Regions from separate parts of the Pseudomonas sp. S3_C06 genome, predicted to be linked through region 1. Evidence: predicted binding sites of a transcription regulator. Region 1 holds the regulator's gene; each other region holds the start of a gene.

Region 1 (7,004 bases):
GCTTTTTCCGTCGACCATGGATTCGGGAGTGCGCCCGACTCTGATAGTACAATTCTTGAACTCGCCAGCAACCCCGACAAACTTGGCCGATGCGCGGGCATGCAGGCCCAGCTTGTTGATGATTTCGATTTCCAGAGCAGGCATCGCGGTGTGAATCCTTTAAGTGAGGTCGCGGTGGCGAACCTGGACGTTCTTCAGGGTTTTCTGCAGGGCCTGACCCAGACGTTCGGTCAGGTAGACGGAGCGGTGATGCCCGCCGGTGCAGCCAATGGCAATGGTGACGTAGGCACGGTTGCTGGCGGCGAAGCGCGGCAGCCACTTGTGCAGGTAGGTGAAGATGTCCTGAAACATTTCTTCGACCTCCGGCTGTGCCGCCAGGTATTCAGCCACCGGCGCATCGAGACCCGATTGCGCACGCAGTTCCGGCTTCCAGTACGGATTGGGCAGGCAGCGCACATCGAACACCAGATCCGCATCCACCGGCATGCCGCGCTTGAAGCCGAAGGACTCGACCAGAAATGCGGTGCCCGGCTCTGGCTGATTCAGCAGACGCAGCTTGATGGAGTCGCGCAACTGGTACAGGTTGAGGTTGGTGGTGTTGATTTTCAGGTCGGCGAGGTCGGCGATCGGGCCGAGCAGGGCGGTTTCATCCTGGATCGCTTCGGCCAGCGAGCGATTGGCGTTGCTCAGTGGATGGCGTCGGCGGGTCTCGGAGAAACGCTTGAGCAGGGTTTCTTCGTCGGCGTCCAGATACAGGACATCGCACTGGATGTGCTTGGCCCGGACATCTTCAAGCAACTCGGGAAAGCGCGTCAGATGGCTCGGCAAGTTACGCGCATCGATCGACACGGCCACCAGCGGTTGCGCCAGCTCAGTGTGAATCAGCGCGCGTTCGGCCAGTTCCGGCAACAAGCCTGCGGGCAGGTTGTCGATGCAGTAATAGCCGTTGTCCTCAAGGACATCCAGAGCCGTACTTTTACCCGAGCCGGAACGGCCGCTGACGATGATCAAACGCATGATTAATGCCCGTTCTGCTCGCTCAGGACGACCTGATACAAGGCTTCGCTACTCGGTGCGCTACGCAGCTGTTCGCGCACTTCCTTACGATCCAGCATGCTGGCGATCTGACGTAGCAACTCCAGATGCGCATCGGTGGCGGCTTCCGGGACCAGCAAAACAAACAGCAGGTCAACCGGAGCGCCGTCAATGGCGTCGAAATCGATCGGAGCGTCAAGGTGCATCAGCGCGCTGATCGGCGCTTGGCAACCCTTGAGGCGGCAATGGGGGATGGCGATGCCGTTACCAAAACCGGTGGAACCGAGTTTTTCACGGGCAATCAACGCCTCGAAGACATCCTGCATGGCCAGATCCGGCACTTCGCGGGCGATCAGGTTGGCAATTTGTTCGAGGGCTTTCTTTTTACTGCCGCCCGGCACGTTCACGAGGGAACGGCCGGGGGTCAGGATACTTTCAAGTCGGATCATGGAATGGGGGGTTATCGACCTGTCGCGCCCTGGAGGAGGCTTTGGGTCTTTTCCTTATGCTTTTTGAGTTGGCGATCCAGCTTGTCGGTCAGTAGGTCAATGGCGGCATACATGTCGTCATGCTCGGCATTGGCAACCACTTCTCCGCCGGGAATATGCAAGGTGGCTTCGATTTTCTGCTTCAGCTTTTCGACGCACATCGTGACTTGCACGTTGGTGATCTTGTCGAAATGGCGCTCTAATCGGTCGAGTTTTTCGTTGATGTAGGTGCGCAGAGGTTCGGTCACTTCCAGTTGGTGTCCACTGATGTTGACTTGCATACAGCTTCTCCTTCGTTGCCAGTGCATAAAGCGGCAGGCTGGATAGCCTGCCACTGGAACGCTGTAACGTGGCTTACATCAACCGCTTGCGTTCGCTCGAAGGCGCGATCCCGAGGGATTCGCGGTACTTGGCGACGGTGCGGCGAGCCACCTGAATGCCTTGTGCCTCCAGTAAACCAGCGATCTTGCTGTCACTCAACGGCTTTTTCTGATTTTCCGCAGCAACCAGTTTTTTGATGATCGCGCGGATCGCCGTGGACGAGCATTCGCCGCCTTCGGAGGTGCTGACGTGGCTGGAGAAAAAGTATTTCAGCTCATAAATACCGCGCGGGGTATGCATGAATTTCTGCGTGGTCACCCGTGAAATCGTCGATTCGTGCATGCCGACCGCTTCGGCGATGTCATGCAGGACCAATGGCTTCATCGCTTCGTCGCCGTACTCCAGAAAACCGCGCTGATGCTCGACGATCTGGGTGGCAACTTTCATCAGGGTTTCGTTGCGGCTCTGCAGGCTCTTGATGAACCAGCGGGCTTCCTGCAACTGATTGCGCATGAAGGTGTTGTCGGCGCTGGTGTCGGCGCGGCGGACGAAACCAGCGTACTGGGCGTTGACGCGCAGCCGTGGCACCGATTCCTGATTGAGTTCGACCAGCCAGCGTTCGTTGTCCTTGCGCACGATCACGTCGGGCACGACGTATTCGGCTTCGGTTGATTCGATCTGTGAACCCGGGCGCGGATTAAGGCTTTGCACCAGCTCGATGACCTGACGCAGTTCGTCTTCCTTGAGCTTCATGCGCCGCATCAACTGGCTGTAGTCGCGGCTGCCAAGCAGGTCGATGTAATCGCTGACCAGACGTTTCGCTTCAGCCAGCCAAGGTGTCTTGGCCGACAACTGGCGCAATTGCAGCAGCAGGCATTCGCCGAGATTGCGCGCGCCGATGCCGGCCGGTTCGAACTGCTGGATGCGGTGCAGGACGGCTTCGATTTCGTCCAGTTCGATGTCCAGTTCCGGGTCGAACGCCTCAAGGATCTCTTCGAGGGTTTCGTCCAGGTAGCCCTGATTGTTGATGCAATCGATCAGGGTCACGGCGATCAGGCGATCGGTGTCGGACATCGGCGCAAGGTTCAGTTGCCACAGCAGGTGGCTTTGCAGGCTCTCGCCGGCGGACGTGCGTGTGGTGAAATCCCACTCGTCATCGTCGCTGCTGGGCAGGCTGCTGGCGCTGGTCTGGTAGACGTCTTCCCAGGCCGTGTCGACCGGAAGCTCGTTGGGGATGCGCTCGTTCCATTCGCCGTCCTCGAGGTTGTCGACCGTCGGGGCGGTTTCCTGATAGGACGGTTCCTGGATCTCGGTGTTGGGCTTCTGTTCGGCGTTGTCAGCCATGGGGTCGGAATTATCGAAGTCTTCGCCTTCTTCCTGGCGTTCGAGCATCGGATTGGATTCCAGCGCCTCCTGGATTTCCTGTTGCAGATCCAGGGTCGACAATTGGAGCAGGCGGATGGCCTGTTGCAGCTGCGGTGTCATCGTCAGCTGCTGGCCCATTCTCAAGACTAGCGATGGTTTCATGGCAGGGGCTTAACACCTTATTCGCCGGCGCTATGCGCCATCCACTACAGGGCGCCGAGGCGCCAAACTTAAGCAAATTATATGCCTGAAACTGAAGTGTTTGCCTAGAGCGCTGTAACAATTAAAGCGGATTAAATCCTGCTTGAATCGATACAGCGCCCCGGCGGCGCACCGGGCACTGTTGCGCTTACAGGCGGAACTCGTGGCCCAGATACACTTCCTTGACCAGATCGTTGGCCAGGATGGTTTCTGCATCGCCTTCAGCGATCAGTTGACCATCGTTGACGATGTAAGCGGTTTCGCAGATATCCAGCGTTTCACGGACGTTGTGGTCGGTGATCAGCACACCGATACCCTTGGCCTTGAGGTGGTGGATGATCTGCTTGATGTCGCCGACCGAAATCGGGTCGACACCGGCGAACGGTTCGTCGAGCAGGATGAATTTCGGTGCGGTCGCCAGTGCGCGAGCGATTTCCACCCGGCGGCGTTCACCACCGGAAAGGCTCATGCCGAGGTTGTCGCGGATGTGGCTGATGTGGAATTCCTGCAGCAGGCTTTCCAGCTCCTTGCGACGGCCGGCCTTGTCGAGTTCCTGGCGGGTCTCGAGGATGGCCATGATGTTATCGGCCACCGACAGTTTGCGGAAGATCGACGCTTCTTGCGGCAGATAGCCGATACCGGCCTTGGCGCGACCGTGCATTGGCTGATGGCTGACGTCCAGATCGTCGATCAGTACGCGGCCCTGATCGGCCTGTACCAGGCCGACGATCATGTAGAAGCACGTGGTCTTGCCGGCACCGTTCGGGCCGAGCAGGCCGACGATCTGGCCGCTGTCGATCGACAGGCTGACGTCACGCACGACCTGGCGGCTTTTATAGGCCTTGGCCAGGTGCTGAGCTTTCAGAGTTGCCATTACTGGGTTTTCTCGTCGGTTTTCTTCTTCGGCTGGATCACCATGTCGATGCGCGGACGCGCCTCGGTGACCTTGCTGCCGGTAGCGCGACCGGCGCTGGCCAGTTTCTTCACGGTGTCGTAGACGATTTTCTCGCCCTGAGTGACGTTGCCGTCTTTGTCGACGACCTTGGCCTTGTCGATCAGCACGACGCGGTTTTGCTGGGCGTGGTATTGAATCGTCACGCCGTAGCCTTGAACCGGTTTGGTGTCGCCCTGGGTTTGCAGCTGCTCGAAGTAAGCCAGGTTGCCCACGGAGGTCACTACGTCGATATCGCCATTCGGCGCGCGAGTCATGGTGACCGTGTTGCCTTTAACGATCATCGAGCCCTGGGTGATGATCACATCACCTTTATAGGTAGCGATGCCGTTCTTGTCATCCAGTTGGGCGTCGTCGGCCTGAATGCGGATAGGTTGCTGCTGATCGTTCGGCAGAGCCCAGGCGCTCACGCTTCCCAGTGCTGCGCCCAGACTGAGCAAAATAGGGAGGGTTTTAACGAGCCTCATACTGTCCTCTTACGTTCGATAGCAGGTGTATCCTGCTTTCCTTCAGGTACGCTTTCATTCCAACGCCAGTCGATACACCGCCAGCGCCGTCGATTCTAACGGGTTGCTCGGTCTGCGCATATTCCTGCTGCGGGAACACGGTCATGCGCGTGGAAGTGATCAGGATGTCACGCTTCTTTTCGTCGGTGCGCGCAACGCGTACCGAATCGATCAGCTCGACTTCGGTGCCGCCTGAGTTCACTTCACCGCGCTCACTGGTCACGTGCCACGGGAAGTCCGTTCCGCGGTACATGTTCAGATCGGGTTTGGTCACCAGCGTGACGTCGGTTGCCTTTACGTGCTCGGCCTTTTCCGACGTCATTTCATACTGCACCTTGCCATCCGGCAGGTATTGCAGGGTGTGCGTGTTGGTCGCATACCAGTCGATAGGCGTTTCCACCGAGGTGACCGGTGGTTTGTCGAGAAAGCGTTCCGGGCTGATATTCCAGTAGCCGACCGCGGCGAAAATCGCAGCGATGCAGCCGAACAGCAGGAAGTTACGAAATTTTTTGCTGAACATGGTTTGGCTCACAGGTACGCGGCGTTGGCCGCATCGAGGCGGCCCTGGGCGCGCAGGATCAATTCGCAGAATTCGCGGGCGGCGCCTTCACCACCGCGAGCGCGGGTCACGCCATGGGCGTGTTCGCGGACGAAGTCGGCGGCGTTGGCCACGGCCATGCCTAAACCTACGCGACGAATCACCGGCAGATCGGGCAGGTCGTCACCGAGATAGGCAACCTCTTCATAGCTTAGGCCCAGTTGCTCGAGAAGACCGTCGAGAACGACCAATTTGTCTTCGCGCCCCTGAAACAGGTGGGGGATGCCGAGGTTTTTCGCGCGACGCTCGACCACCGGGGTCTTGCGACCGCTGATGATAGCGGTCTGCACGCCGGCGTTCATCAGCATCTTGATGCCCTGGCCATCGAGGGTATTGAAGGTCTTGAACTCACTGCCGTCTTCGAGGAAGTACAGGCGCCCGTCGGTGAGAACGCCGTCGACGTCGAAAACCGCCAGTTTGATCGCTTTGCCGCGTTGCAGCAGATCGTTACTCATTACATGACTCCTGCGCGCAGCAGATCGGAGAGGTTGAAGGCGCCGACCGGGCGATCTTCCTCGTCTACGACTACCAATGCGTTGATTCGGTGGTCTTCCATGATTTTCAGGGCCTCGGCGGCCAGCATTTCCGGCCGGGCAGTCTTGCCGTGAGCGGTCATTACCTGATCGATGGTGGCGCTGCGAATGTCGATGCTGCGATCCAGCGTGCGGCGCAGATCGCCGTCCGTGAAGATCCCGGCGAGTTTGCCGTCAGTTTCAAGAATGACGGTCATGCCCAGACCTTTACGGGTCATTTCCATCAGTGCGTCCTTGAGCAGCGTGCCGCGCTGTACTTGCGGCAACTCCTGACCGGCATGCATGACGTTTTCCACTTTCAGCAACAGGCGACGGCCAAGGGCGCCACCCGGATGAGAAAAGGCGAAGTCTTCGGCAGTGAAACCGCGCGCCTCCAGCAACGCTACGGCCAGCGCATCACCCATGACCAGCGCTGCGGTGGTCGAGGAGGTCGGCGCCAGATTCAGCGGGCAGGCCTCATGTTCGACGTGAACGTTGAGATTGACCTCGGCCGCCTTGGCCAGCGGCGATAGCGGGTTGCCGGTGACGCTGATCAGCTGGATACCCAGACGTTTGATCAGCGGCAGCAGGGTGACGATTTCGTTGGTCGAGCCGGAGTTCGACAGGGCCAGAATCACGTCATCACGAGTGATCATGCCCATGTCGCCATGGCTGGCCTCGGCCGGGTGCACGAAAAAAGCCGGGGTGCCGGTGCTGGCCAGGGTCGCGGCAATCTTGTTGCCGATGTGCCCGGATTTGCCCATGCCGACCACAACTACACGGCCCTTGCTGGCCAGAATCATCTCGCAAGCGCGTACGAAATCGGCGTCGATATGGGGCAACAAGCCTTGTACGGCTTCCACTTCGAGTTGGATGGTGCGTTGTGCCGATTGAATCAGGTCGCTGGATTGGCTCATGTCAGAAATCGTATAGCCCGATGAAAAGGCGGCGATTATAGCGGTTATGTGGCAAAGCCTCACGCAAGTTCGTCGCGCTTTGTCATTACTCGTTACCAAAACCCGGTAA
Region 2 (7,004 bases), 630 kb from region 1:
AGATTCGGTACAGCCCCACCAGGTCGACGCATTTCTAAAACATCCCCCAATCAGTCCCCTCTCCCTCCGGGAGAGGGCTAGGGTGAGGGGCTCTTGATCTTCAAGACCCAACCTGCATTTCCCCCAGACAAACAAAAACGCCCCCGGTCTCGCGACCGGGGGCGTTTTTTCAAGCTCGGGCTAAGTTACGCCTTGGCTTTCTTGGCAGCGCGGGTACGCTCGCTTTCGTCCAGGATCTTCTTGCGAAGACGGATGGACTTAGGAGTAACTTCGCACAGCTCGTCTTCCTGGATGTATTCCAGAGCCTGTTCCAGAGTGAAGCGAACAGGTGGAACCAGAGCGATGGTTTCGTCTTTACCCGAAGCACGCATGTTGTCGAGCTTCTTGCCTTTGGTTGGGTTTACACCCAGGTCGTTGTCGCGGCTGTTCTGACCAACGATTTGACCGTTGTAGATCTCCTGGCCGTGTTCTACGAACAGCTTGCCACGAGCCTGCAGGGTTTCCAGCGAGTAGGTCAGTGCCTTGCCGGTTTCAACCGAAACCAGAACGCCGTTCTGACGGCCGGACATGTGGCCCGACTTGACGGTGTCGTAGCGATCGAAGATCGAGGTCAGGATGCCAGCACCGTTGGTCAGGGTCAGGAACTGGTTACGGAAACCGATCAGACCGCGAGCAGGGATGTTGTATTCCAGACGAACACGGCCTTTGCCATCCGGCACCATGTTGCTCAGGTCGCCCTTACGCAGACCCATCTCTTCCATGACCTTGCCCTGAGCTTCTTCAGGGATGTCGATGGTCACGTTTTCGAACGGTTCTTGTTTAACGCCGTTCACTTCACGAATGATTACTTCAGGACGGCCCAGGGCCAGCTCGAAGCCTTCGCGACGCATGGTTTCGATCAATACCGAGAGGTGCAGCTCACCACGGCCGGAAACCTTGAACTTGTCGGCGGTGTCGCCTTCTTCAACGCGCAGTGCAACGTTGTACAGCAGCTCTTTGTCCAGACGGTCCTTGATGTTACGGGACGTCACGAACTTGCCTTCTTTACCGCAGAATGGCGAGTCGTTTACCTGGAAGGTCATCGAAACGGTTGGCTCGTCAACGGTCAGAGGCTTCATCGCCTCGACAGTGTCCGGGTGGCACAGGGTGTCGGAGATGAACAGCGAGTCCATACCGCTGATGCAAACGATATCGCCTGCTGCAGCTTCTTCAACGTCGATGCGGTGCAGACCGTGGTGACCCATCAGTTTCAGGATACGGCCGTTACGGCGCTTGCCGTCGGCACCGATCGCCACAACCGGGGTGTTCGGCTTGACGCGGCCACGAGCGATACGGCCAACGCCGATAACACCCAGGAAGCTGTTGTAGTCCAGAGCGGAGATCTGCATCTGGAACGCGCCATCACGGTCAACAGCCGGAGGCGGAACGTGGTCGACTACCGCTTGGTACAGCGGGGTCATGTCTTCAGCCATGGCGGTGTGATCCAGACCGGCAATGCCGTTCAGGGCCGAGGCGTACACAACCTGGAAGTCCAGTTGTTCTTCGGTAGCACCGAGGTTGTCGAACAGGTCGAAGATCTGGTCCAGAACCCAGTCCGGACGCGCGCCTGGACGGTCAACCTTGTTGATTACCACGATCGGACGCAGGCCGGCTTCGAAAGCCTTCTTGGTCACGAAACGGGTTTGCGGCATAGGGCCGTCTTGAGCGTCAACCAGCAGCAGAACGGAGTCGACCATCGACATTACGCGTTCAACTTCGCCGCCGAAGTCGGCGTGGCCCGGGGTGTCCACGATGTTGATGTGGTAGCCGTTCCAGTTGATGGCGGTGTTTTTCGCCAGAATGGTAATACCGCGCTCTTTTTCCTGGTCGTTGGAGTCCATCACGCGCTCGTCGTTGAGCTCGTTGCGCTCCAGAGTGCCGGATTGACGCAGGAGTTTGTCTACCAGGGTGGTTTTACCATGGTCAACGTGGGCAATGATGGCGATGTTGCGTAGATTTTCGATCACTTGTGTATCTCGATCAGAGGATTCGGTTTGCTGACAAGTCTTGGCAGCGATTAGCAGTAGTGTCCGGCATGGCCGTTACAGCTTGACGGCGGTGTCGGGGGGCCGGTGACGCAGGCCACAGGCAAACAGCCCCGGGCACTTAGCTCGGTCGATAAACGCGCACATTGGCATGCCCCTCACTGAGCAAATGGTGAGCATGCAGGCGACTCATCACGCCTTTGTCGCAATACAGCAGGTACTGGCGAGTCGGATCCAGCTCCTTGAAACGAGCGTTCACTGCGTAGAACGGCATCGTCTGTACTTCTACGCCAGCGAGTTCCAGCGGCTCATCCTCGGCGGCATCCGGGTGACGGATGTCGATCACGATCTGGCCGGCCAGTGCTTCGCTGACTTCTTCAATCTGTACGTCCTGGCCCAATTCGTCGATCACCCGATCGATCGGCACCAGTTTGGCGTTTTCGAGCGCACGCTCGAGGACCGCCATGTCGAATTCTTTCTCTTCGTGCTCAACGCGACCGCGTTTGGCGGCGGTCTTCGGATTGACCGAAATAACCCCGCAGTATTCCGGCATGTGCCGGGCGAAATCGGCGGTGCCGATCTCGTTGGCCGTGTCGATGATGTCCTGCTTGTGCGCCACGATCAGCGGACGCAGGACCAGTTTGTCGGTCACGCAGTCGATCACCGACAGGTTCGGCAGCGTCTGGCTCGACACCTGGGAGATCGCCTCACCGGTGACCAGCGCTTCGATGTGCAGACGGTCGGCGATGTTGGAGGCCGCGCGCAACATCATACGCTTCAATACGACGCCCATATGACTGTTATCGACTTTGCCGAGAATTTCGCCCAACACTTCTTCGAACGGAACACTGACAAATAGCACGCGTTGCGAGCTGCCGTACTTCTTCCAGATGAAATGCGCGACTTCCATCACGCCCAATTCATGGGCACGACCGCCCAGATTGAAGAAGCAGAAGTGCGTCATCAGGCCGCGACGAATGATCTGGTAGGCCGCAACCGTCGAGTCAAAGCCGCCGGACATCAATACCAGCGTCTGCTCCAGGGCGCCGAGCGGGTAGCCGCCGATGCCGTTGTGCTGGCTGTGAATGACGAACAACCGTTTGTCGCGAACTTCGATACGGACTTCGATTTCCGGCGCTTTCAGGTCGATACCGGCGGCACCGCACTCACGGCGCAGCTTGCTGCCGACGTATTTTTCGACGTCCATCGAGCTGAAGGTGTGCTTGCCGGCACGCTTGCAGCGCACCGAGAAAATCTTCCCGGCCAGTGCATCGCCGTAGTGCTGTTTGCACTTCTCGGTGATGTCGTCGAAGTCGCCCAGCGGGTACTCGTCGATCTGCAGGAAGTGCGCGATGCCCGGCATGCAGGTCAGGCGCTCACCCATCTCTTTCAAGGCTTTGGGGTCGGTAACGCGGGTTTCCAGCTCGAGATTGTCCCACACACCGTTCACCACCACGGCCGGGTCCAGGTCACGGAGCACGGTGCGGATGTTCTTGGCCAGCTGGCGGATGAACTTCGTCCGGACAGGTCGGCTTTTGATGGTGATCTCGGGGAAGACTTTTACGATTAGTTTCATGAAAACAGCGCGCGAACGGCCAGCCGAAAAAGGGGGGCGCGGATTATAGCGGAAATTGCTCAAGGTTTAACCAGTTAATGTGCAGAAGGTTTTGCACGCACCAAAACAGGTCATTTTCGTTTTACGACGCTACATTAAAGGGCGAGATTTTCCGCATTCAGGCGCTTTGCACCTCAATAAGCGTGAATCTGGGGCAAAAAACCCATGCTGGGGCACTGGCATGCAATTTGCTCCCTTGTGAGGCAGGTTGCCTTGGCAGAGTATTCGCGCCGGCATCACCCAAATTCAAGGGCATCCACTACCAAGCCCGAAGCCACCCGGAGGACATATGTCGAAGACGGTTCAACTCATCAAAGATCATGACGTCAAGTGGATTGATCTGCGCTTCACGGACACCAAAGGCACTCAGCACCACGTGACCATGCCGGCTCGCGATGCGCTGGATGAAGACTTCTTCGAAGTCGGCAAGATGTTCGACGGTTCCTCCATTGCTGGCTGGAAAGGCATCGAAGCCTCCGACATGATCCTGATGCCGGTTGACGAAACTGCCGTTCTCGACCCGTTCACCGAAGACGCCACCCTGATCCTGGTGTGCGACATCATCGAACCTTCGAGCATGCAAGGCTACGACCGCGACCCACGTGCGATCGCCAAGCGCGCCGAAGAACACCTGAAAGCCACCGGTATCGGTGACACCGTGTTCGCTGGTCCAGAGCCTGAGTTCTTCATCTTTGACTCGGTGAAATTCAAGTCGGACATCTCCGGCTCGATGTTCAAGATCTACTCCGAGCAAGGTTCGTGGATGTCCGACCAGGACATCGAAGGCGGCAACAAAGGTCACCGTCCAGGCGTCAAAGGCGGCTACTTCCCGGTGCCACCGTTCGACCACGACCACGAAATCCGTACCTCCATGTGCAACGCACTGGAAGAAATGGGCCTGACCGTTGAAGTTCACCACCACGAAGTGGCGACTGCCGGCCAGAACGAAATCGGCGTCAAGTTCAACACCCTGGTGAAGAAAGCCGACGAAACCCAAACCCTGAAGTACGTTGTGCACAACGTTGCTGACGCTTACGGCCGTACCGCGACCTTCATGCCGAAGCCACTGTACGGCGACAACGGTTCGGGCATGCACGTACACATGTCGATCTGGAAAGACGGCAAGAACACCTTCGCAGGTGAAGGTTATGCCGGCCTGTCCGATACCGCTCTGTACTTCATCGGCGGCATCATCAAACACGGTAAGGCCCTGAACGGCTTCACCAACCCGGCGACCAACTCCTACAAGCGTCTGGTGCCAGGCTTCGAAGCTCCGGTAATGCTGGCCTACTCGGCTCGCAACCGTTCCGCTTCGATCCGTATTCCTTACGTGTCGAGCCCGAAAGCCCGCCGTATCGAAGCACGCTTCCCGGATCCGGCTGCCAACCCGTACCTGGCCTTCGCTGCACTGCTGATGGCCGGTCTGGACGGTATCCAGAACAAGATCCACCCAGGCGACGCTGCCGACAAAAACCTGTACGACCTGCCGCCTGAAGAAGCGAAAGAGATCCCACAAGTTTGCGGCAGCCTGAAAGAAGCCCTGGAAGAGCTGGACAAGGGCCGCGCGTTCCTGACCAAGGGCGGCGTGTTCTCCGACGACTTCATCGACGCTTACATCGCGCTGAAATCGGAAGAAGAAATCAAGGTTCGCACCTTCGTACACCCACTGGAATATGAGCTGTACTACAGCTGCTGATCCGGTAGCGCCGCGTTACGTGGCGTGAGTGAAAGAGGCCTCCTTCGGGAGGCCTTTTTTATTGCGATCTTTTGACTTTGCTTTTCAATTCCAATTGTTAACAGCTTGGGCCTCTCGCCCACCCTGTCCTATGCTGCACCCCATCGCTTTCAATCCCGGTCGATTTCATGGGTCGCACCTTTTTCTACATACTGCTGCTGATCGTCCTGCCCGCCACTGCGCAGATCTACAAGTACACCGACGCCAACGGCAACACGGTGTATAGCGATCACTCGCCGGACGGTGTGCAGGCGCAGCCCGTGGAGTTGCCGCCGCTCAATCGTGTCGAGCCGCAGGCACCCGGCGCATCACCCGCGCCCGAAACCGACAACCGTGAACCTGTGCGCAACGCCTACGACATTCTTGAACTCGCAGGCCTGCCCACCGAAGAGGCCGTGCGCGCCAATAACGGCACGTTCACCGTCCAAGTGCTGATCAAGCCGCGCCTACAGCCGCCGCATCAGTTGAGGCTGGTATTGGACGATGAGCCTTACGGTCAGCCGAGCAACGTGCCGATCCTGCAACTGGTGAACGTCGATCGCGGCGAACATCGCCTCGCGGTGCAGGTGATCGACGGACAGACGATCATCCAGCAGAGCCCACCAGTACCTCTCAGCGTGCAGCGGGTGCACAAGCCATGATCCGCGCATGTTTGTTCGTCGTGTTGGCGCTGATGACGCTGCTGGCCTCAGCAGAGGTCTTCACCTATACCGATGCTCAGGGCAATCGTGTCTACACCGACCAGCCCCGCAGCAACGCCAAACGGGTGCCCATCGCGACCAGCAATCGCATGTCGGCCAATCCCAGCGCCGCTGCGCCGATTTCCACGGCGAAAAAATCCCCGGAACAGCCGCCCTTCCACTACGACATGCTGCGCATTCTGGTGCCCGAGCCCGATGCCACGATTCGCAGCAGTGCCGGCGAAATCATCGTCAGCGTCACCAGCGAGCCGGGCCTGCAAAAAGGCCATCGCTACCGGCTGTTGCTGGATGGACAGGCCACCGGCGAACCAGGTCTGAGTCCGGTGTTCCCGCTGAACAACATTGATCGTGGCAGCCATAACCTTTCAGTGGAAATCCTCGATGCACAGGGGCGAACGGTCGAACGCACCGCCAACCAGCCTTTCCACATGCAGCGCATTTCTCTCGCGCAAAAACGCCAGATCAAACCCTGCGTCGCCGAAGACTACGGCGTGCGCCCGGAATGCCCACTGAAAGACAAACCGCCTGAGCCGAAAAACCCCTTCCTGCGTTTCTTCTAACGCCGCTCAGCTTTGCGCACTATATTGGTGCAATAGATTGCACCGTACCCACAATCCAACCCATTTTGGTTCGAAACTTCCCGTTCGAGCTGGCACCCTGCCACTCAAACGAGCGTCAAACGCCTGTTTCAGGCGTTTGACGCTTCTTTTCAGAGCCTTGGTTTGGTTTTTGCATTTTCCGTTCACCGACGCTTGCTTGTTGCGCACGCTCCGCCCCCAAAAGAGGCTCCGATGACCATTAGCGACGCAATCCACCGTTTGCTGCTCGACAACCTGACCACCGCCACCATCCTGCTCGACGCCGAATTGCGCCTCGAGTACATGAACCCGGCGGCGGAGATGCTGCTCGCCATCAGCGGGCAGCGCAGC
Region 3 (7,004 bases), 1.3 Mb from region 1:
GAATACCAGGCGCTGTATCACAGCAACTTCAGTACGCCGTTCCTCGAGCAAGGCGCACGATTTGCTGCGCCGGTAAAACAGGTGTCGCCGTTCAACGACAAGGCCAAGGGTGATCTGGCTGACTGGCAGACTTACCGCGCGCCTACCAAGGACTACGACGAAACCGTCTACAACGTCGTGCCCTATGCCGACGCCAAAGGCGAAACCCTGACTGTTTTGCACAATAAGGCCGGCAGCCTCGGTGTTTCTGTTGGCTTCAATACCCAGCAGTTGCCGGTGTTCTCCCTGTGGAAAAATACTGACACCCAAGGGCAGGGCTATGTCACGGGGCTGGAGCCGGGCACCAGTTTTTCCTACAACCGCCGCTATCAGCGTCCGCTGAATCTGGTGCCGACCATTGCACCCAAGGAACACAAACAGTTCCAGATCAGCTACAGCCTGCTTGCGGACAAGGGGGCTGTGGATAACGCGTTGAAGCGCGTGACCGAGATTCAGGCCGGGCGCGACACCGAAGTGCGGCAGACGCCGTTGGTGGATCTGACCGAGCATTAAGGTGTCGCCGGCCGATATTGCAACGCCTCGGCCAAGTGTTCGCGTTTGATTGAATCGGCTTGCTCAAGGTCTGCCAGGGTGCGGGCGACTTTGAGCAGGCGATGGGCCGAGCGCAGCGAAAGCGTCAGGCGTTCACAGGCTGACTCCAACCAATTCTCATCGGTTGTGGATAACTTGCAGTGTTTTTTCAGTCCTGGCAGATCGAGAAACGCGTTGGCGCAGCCTTGACGCTTTTGCTGTCGTTCGCGAGCCTCGGCTACCAGTGCTGCGGCGCTGGCGCTGTCCTCGCCGGGTTTAATTGCCGGATTCAACGCCGTCGCCTCCCGCGCCACCGTCAGGTGCAGATCAATCCGATCCAGCAACGGCCCCGATAGCTTGTTGCGATAGCGCTGCACCATGTCCGGTGTGCACGAGCACTTGCCGCTGGGCTCGCCAAGATATCCACAAGGGCAGGGATTCATCGCCGCCACCAACTGGAAGCGTGCCGGAAAACGTACGCGATCCTTGGCCCGGGCTATCACGATGAATCCCGACTCCAAAGGCTCCCGTAAAACCTCCAGAACCTTGCGATCAAATTCCGGCAACTCATCGAGAAACAGCACACCATGGTGGGCGAGGGTGATTTCGCCAGGTTGCGGTTTTGAGCTGCCGCCGACCAGTGCCGGCCCGGATGCCGAGTGGTGCGGTTGACGGAAGGGACGCTGCGGCCAATGGGTCAGCGGTGCGCCACTGGCGACGGACTGAATCGCCGCCACCTCCAGTGCTTCACTCTCGGCCAGCGGCGGCAACAGCCCCGGCAGGCGACTCGCCAACAATGTCTTACCCGTCCCAGGCGGCCCGCTGAACAGCAAGTTATGGGCGCCCGCAGCAGCAATCAGCAGCGCTCGTTTCGCCGCCACTTGCCCCTGCACTTCATTCAAGTCGGGATAAGGCTTGCTGGCATGCATCAACCCGTCTGATACATAGGGCTCAACCGGCGTATGCCCATTGAAATGCGCCACCGCCTCCAGCAAATGATCCACCGCAAACACCTTCAACCCCGAAGCCAGGCACGCCTCCTCGGCATTCGCCCGCGGCACCACCAGCGCACGACCCGCCTTGCGCGCGGCCAACGCTGCCGGCAACACCCCGCGCACCGCCCTTACTGCGCCGGACAACGCCAACTCACCCAGACATTCCACATCGTCCAGCGTCAGACACGGCACCTGCACACTCGCCGACAGAATCCCCAAGGCAATCGCCAGATCAAACCGCCCGCCATCCTTGGGCAGATCCGCCGGCGCCAGATTCAAGGTGATCCGCCGCGCCGGAAACTGCAGCCCGGAATTGATGATGGCGCTGCGCACCCGATCCTTGCTCTCCTTCACCGCCGCCTCGGGCAGGCCGACCATGGTCAGCGACGGCAGGCCGTTGGCCAGATGGACTTCGACGGTGACAGCGGGGGCTTCCACGCCTATCTGGGCGCGGCTGTGGACGATGGAGAGGGACATGGTCGTTCCTTGAGCTGAATCGGGGAGCCGCTTCCTGCGGGTTTTTGAAGGGTAGTTGGGAGAGCGAATCCAGGCGACACGGATCCGAGGGCAAACCTTCACTGGATGTTGCCAAGGTGCCCTTCCACGTTCAGTAGAGGCGCCACATTAGTTTTCTTCTTCGAGATTTCTTACTTGGCTTCCTCCCCCGGCCAGCCAACCATCCGGTTCGAGTTCTTTACCGTACTTGGCCGCTACCTCAATAAAATGACGCTGATTGGCTGAAATACCTCCGGCTAACCGAAGTGCTTCAGCGTGATATCCAACAATCTCTTCTAGCTTTGCCCTTCTCTTTTTGTCTTTCATTGAGGCCTCGTTTTTTGGGTGACAGATGCTTTGTTGGCCACCGTAGTACAAGGAGGAAAAGTCGCGTAATCAGGCGCAGACGCTGATGTTAGTAGGGCCATGCCCTAATAGTTGTAGGACGCCGGCGAAAGGGGTGTGAAGGTCTTGTATCCAGGAGTCGGATGCTCCAGTTTGGTCACTCAACGCAGCCTCTGGAGGCGAAAAATGGACCGCAATGGTATGCGCCCGATTCATCCGGGCGAGGTTCTGAGTAAGTAATTCATGGAGCCGTTGGGCATGACTGTCATGGATCTGGCCATGCCCACGAACTGTCCCGAAAGTGAGATAGAAAAGCTTGTGAAATGCCAGCTCAGGATCTGCGCCGATCTGGCAATCAGCCTTGCCACTCATCTCAACACTACGCCTGAGTTCTGGATGAATCTTCAGTCGACTTACGATTTGCGCAGTGCCCAGCTCCGGCATGCGGGTTTATAGCGATTGCAGCATCCGCGAAGCCCTTTTCCACCATGGCCCCGTCATTGGGCGCTTGGTCTGTTCCCGTTCCACCATCATCTCCGGCACATCGTGTAACCGTATCCACGGCTGGTTATTCCAGTGCAACAAACTCAACGTCATGTTCGGCCAACTGAGCAGGCTCAGGTGTGGACGTTCGCTTGTGCTGGGATGTTGGGCGTCGCGCAGGGTAGGGATGACCTGGTGGGTGATCCATTCGCGCAGTGCCCGGTATTCGGGGCAGTAGTGGTAGACGAGGAGGGCGTAGATGCCGGATTCGCTGATCAGCAGGGTGTTTTCGATCTGCTTGTGGATCAGGGTTTTGCGGGTTTGGTATTGGTCGGGGTCGAGTTTTCGCAGCATGCGTTCGTTGAGGTAGATGTGCAGCAGGCGACTCAGGTCTCGGGCGCAGAACCAGGGTTGGTTCTGGATGAGGAGGGCGTGGAGGGGGAGTTTGTGGCGGGTGAAGATGTGCGGGCTTAGATAAGTCTCTTCTTGATTCATTGAACAGTTCCTCTTGCTTAAGGGGCTGCCCTCAATCGTCGCCAAACGATTGGGTGGCAGTTGTACGCGGGTTGGCGAACCGGAGCAAAAGGAACCCGGCAGACCCGAAGGTCTCCCACGCACAACCGCCATGAAACGATGTGGCGGTAAATGTAGCCGCCATCATGGTTGTCGTGCGCCTTAAGCTGTTCGGGTCGCCAAACCCGGTGCTGAACATTCAGCATCGGGTGAGCTTAGAAACCTGGGCTTTTCGGCGCAATCGGACGGCGGTGGTGCAGGTTGTAGGACGTTGCCGGGATGGTTGAAGGGCTGGAGATCAAAAGATCGCAGCCTTCGGCAGCTCCTACAGGGGGCGCGGATTATTCAGCGGGCGGTGTCAGCTTGGCTTCCATCTCGGCGACTTTGGCTTCGAGACTCTCAAGTCGAGCGCGAGTACGCGCCAACACAACCATCTGGCTATCAAACTCTTCACGGCTGACCAGGTCGAGTTTGCTGAAGGCACTCTGCAGCAGCATCTTGAACTGGCTTTCGATTTCGGCTTTCGGCAGCGGGGTGTCGCCGTTGAACAGGCGGGAGGCGGTGCCGCTCAGGGCGTCGAGGAAGTCTTTGGGCGCGAGCATGGTGAATGTCCTGGAAACAATGGCCGGCAGTGTATCACGCAGTGTCTATAGTCAATCTCGTGGTCAGGGATGCACGCTTTTCGCGCAGGCGGATGGACGGCGACGCACCGTTGTTGTGCGTATCCGGATGGCGTTTTGGGTGCAATGGCTTGCAGCAGCGGCCAAGGGATTGAAATCAGGGGATTTTGGCGAGATGGCAAGGTTTCTGCTTAGTCACCTTCGACCCATGCACTGATGCAGTCGCTGTGACGAATGCAGTGCGGCAGACGGAGCGGGGAGTTTCGTCAGCAGCGGTTAGCTGGCGTCAGTCGGGCAGGTAAGGCCGACGATGCGTTACAAAGCCAGGCACTGCGCTTAGACTTGAGTCGGGTTTGTTTTCCTGGGGCAAGTCCACCAATTCGGGAGAGAGTTTTCATGAAGCTAGTCACTGCCATCATCAAGCCGTTCAAGTTGGACGACGTGCGCGAGTCGCTGTCCGAAATCGGCGTGCAGGGCATTACCGTTACTGAAGTCAAAGGCTTCGGCCGGCAGAAGGGTCACACCGAGCTGTATCGCGGCGCGGAATATGTGGTCGATTTTCTGCCCAAGGTGAAAATCGACGTGGCCATCGACGACAAGGATCTGGATCGGGTTATCGAGGCGATAACCAAGGCGGCCAACACTGGCAAGATCGGTGACGGCAAGATCTTCGTGGTCAATCTGGAACAGGCGATTCGCATCCGTACCGGCGAAACCGATACCGACGCGATTTAACCGCCGCCACAAACCCCAACGCCCCAGGAGAAAACAATATGACTCTGCGTAAATTCGCAGGGCTAGGAGCCCTGTTGTCCATCGTAATGCCAAGCCTTGCAATGGCGGCAGACGAAGTGGCGGCCCCAGTCCTTAATTCCGGCGACACTGCCTGGATGCTGACCTCGACGGCACTTGTGCTGTTCATGACCATCCCGGGCCTGGCGCTGTTCTACGGCGGCATGGTTCGCTCGAAAAACATTCTTTCCGTGATGATGCAGTGCTTCGCCATTACCGGTCTGATCAGCATCCTGTGGGTCATTTATGGCTACAGCATTGCGTTCGACACCACCGGCATGGAGCAGGGCGTCGTCAACTTCAACTCGTTCTTCGGCGGCATGGGCAAGGCGTTCCTCGCCGGTGTCACGCCTTCGAGCCTGACCGGCCCAGCGGCTCTGTTCCCTGAGGCGGTGTTCATCACCTTCCAGATGACCTTCGCGATCATCACTCCGGCGCTGATCGTCGGCGCGTTCGCCGAGCGGATGAAGTTCTCCGCGATGCTGATCTTCATGGGCATCTGGTTCACCCTGGTTTATGCACCGATCGCGCACATGGTCTGGTCCGGCAACGGCGGCCTGATGTGGGACTGGGGCGTGCTCGACTTCGCGGGCGGCACCGTGGTGCACATCAACGCCGGTGTCGCCGGTCTGATTGCCTGCCTGGTATTGGGCAAGCGCAAAGGCTTCCCGACCACCCCGATGGCCCCGCACAACCTCGGTTACACCCTGATGGGTGCGGCGATGCTGTGGGTCGGCTGGTTCGGCTTCAACGCCGGCTCCGCTGCAGCGGCCAACGGCACCGCCGGCATGGCGATGCTGGTCACTCAGATCGCTACCGCTGCCGCCGCACTGGGCTGGATGTTTGCCGAGTGGGTCACCCACGGCAAGCCAAGCGCGCTGGGCATCGCTTCGGGTGTGGTTGCCGGTCTGGTAGCGATCACTCCGGCAGCCGGCACCGTGGGCCCGATGGGCGCACTGGTGATTGGTCTGGCGGCGGGCGTGGTGTGCTTCTTCTGCGCCACCACCCTGAAACGCAAACTCGGTTATGACGATTCCCTGGACGCGTTCGGCGTGCACGGTATCGGCGGTATCCTCGGCGCGATCCTCACCGGCGTCTTCGCTGCGCCGGCGCTGGGTGGCTTCGGCACCGTGACCGATATCGGTGCGCAAGTGTGGATTCAGGTCAAAGGCGTGGGCTTCACGGTGATCTACACCGCGATCGTCACCTTCATCATCCTCAAGGTACTCGACGCTGTGATGGGTCTGCGTGTGACCGAAGAAGAAGAGTCGGTCGGCCTCGATCTGGCACAACACAACGAACGCGGCTACAACCTGTAAGTACGCGCATTAAAAAATTTGCCCGGTTCGCCGGGCATTTTTTTGTCCGGAATTTGTCATTCAGAGAGCAGCTGAAAGGATTTTTCGTACTGCTTTGGTCGTGTTTACGACGGGCGTTTTTCTGCGGCCAATGGCTTACATGATTGCAGGAATATTAGGGCCTTTGTTTTTTCCCAGAGCGCGCTAGAATGCGCCCCGAACGTGCGGAGAACTGTATGTGGCAACAGACTCTGATAACCCTGCGGGCACGGCCCCGGGGTTTTCATCTGGTAACGGACGAGTTACTCGCGGGGCTGCCTGAACTCAGGGAGTGCCGGGTCGGTCTGTTGCATTTGTGGCTGCAGCATACCTCGGCGTCGTTGACCATCAACGAGAACGCCGATCCGGCGGTACGTCGCGACTTCGAACGATTTTTCAATCGTCTGATCCCACAAGGAACAGACGGCTATGAGCATAACGACGAAGGCCTGGACGACCTCCCGGCGCACTTCAAGGCCAGCGTGCTTGGCTGCCAGATCAGTCTGCCGGTTTCGGCAGGTCGCCTGGCACTGGGGACCTGGCAAGGCGTTTATCTGGGCGAGCACCGTGATCATGGCGGTGCCCGAAAAGTCCTCGCCACCTTGCACGGTGAAGGGGCATAAACCGTTGGTCACCAATGGTTACTGATTTTTTAACGGCGACTTTCGACAGTTGCCAAAGCTGGTCTATAACTAATCTGCTTTTCGCAAGTCATGAGGTAGAACATGAGCGACGATGATCTGGAAAACGACGACCTCGAAGTAGGCGACGAAGACGAGGCCGAGGAAGGTCTGGAAGCAGCAGCGGAAGACGTTGCTGACGACGATGGTGGCGACGATACGCCGGCCCCGGCT

The links. Region 1 encodes sigma-54, which starts transcription at its own class of promoters, with help from an activator protein. Its sites were predicted from a motif close to ANTGGCATNNANNTTGCTNT; they were not measured.
Region 2: glnA (type I glutamate--ammonia ligase) is a predicted target of sigma-54. The motif match lies at 3,815-3,834, and genes of this name have one in related genera.
Region 3: glnK (P-II family nitrogen regulator) is a predicted target of sigma-54. The motif match lies at 4,196-4,215, and genes of this name have one in related genera.

The regions. Positions count from the first base shown of each region.
Region 1 is NZ_CP162747.1:4,923,616-4,930,619, forward strand. It holds gene AB4N44_RS21725 (HPr family phosphocarrier protein) at 1-144, opposite strand, end outside; gene rapZ (RNase adapter RapZ) at 160-1,017, opposite strand; gene ptsN (PTS IIA-like nitrogen regulatory protein PtsN) at 1,020-1,484, opposite strand; gene hpf (ribosome hibernation-promoting factor, HPF/YfiA family) at 1,496-1,804, opposite strand; gene AB4N44_RS21745 (RNA polymerase factor sigma-54) at 1,878-3,371, opposite strand; gene lptB (LPS export ABC transporter ATP-binding protein) at 3,559-4,284, opposite strand; gene lptA (lipopolysaccharide transport periplasmic protein LptA) at 4,284-4,829, opposite strand; gene lptC (LPS export ABC transporter periplasmic protein LptC) at 4,816-5,388, opposite strand; gene AB4N44_RS21765 (KdsC family phosphatase) at 5,397-5,921, opposite strand; gene AB4N44_RS21770 (KpsF/GutQ family sugar-phosphate isomerase) at 5,921-6,895, opposite strand.
Region 2 is NZ_CP162747.1:4,292,312-4,299,315, reverse strand. It holds gene typA (translational GTPase TypA) at 186-2,006, opposite strand; gene thiI (tRNA uracil 4-sulfurtransferase ThiI) at 2,146-3,600, opposite strand; gene glnA (type I glutamate--ammonia ligase) at 3,929-5,335, shown strand; gene AB4N44_RS19140 (DUF4124 domain-containing protein) at 5,503-6,015, shown strand; gene AB4N44_RS19135 (DUF4124 domain-containing protein) at 6,012-6,635, shown strand; gene glnL (nitrogen regulation protein NR(II)) at 6,867-7,004, shown strand, end outside.
Region 3 is NZ_CP162747.1:3,655,021-3,662,024, reverse strand. It holds gene AB4N44_RS16370 (aldose 1-epimerase family protein) at 1-552, shown strand, start outside; gene AB4N44_RS16365 (YifB family Mg chelatase-like AAA ATPase) at 549-2,042, opposite strand; gene AB4N44_RS16360 (hypothetical protein) at 2,190-2,387, opposite strand; gene AB4N44_RS16355 (HigA family addiction module antitoxin) at 2,664-2,861, shown strand; gene AB4N44_RS16350 (BRO-N domain-containing protein) at 2,856-3,383, opposite strand; gene AB4N44_RS16345 (accessory factor UbiK family protein) at 3,743-4,003, opposite strand; gene glnK (P-II family nitrogen regulator) at 4,418-4,756, shown strand; gene AB4N44_RS16335 (ammonium transporter) at 4,795-6,132, shown strand; gene AB4N44_RS16330 (secondary thiamine-phosphate synthase enzyme YjbQ) at 6,348-6,773, shown strand; gene sutA (transcriptional regulator SutA) at 6,876-7,004, shown strand, end outside.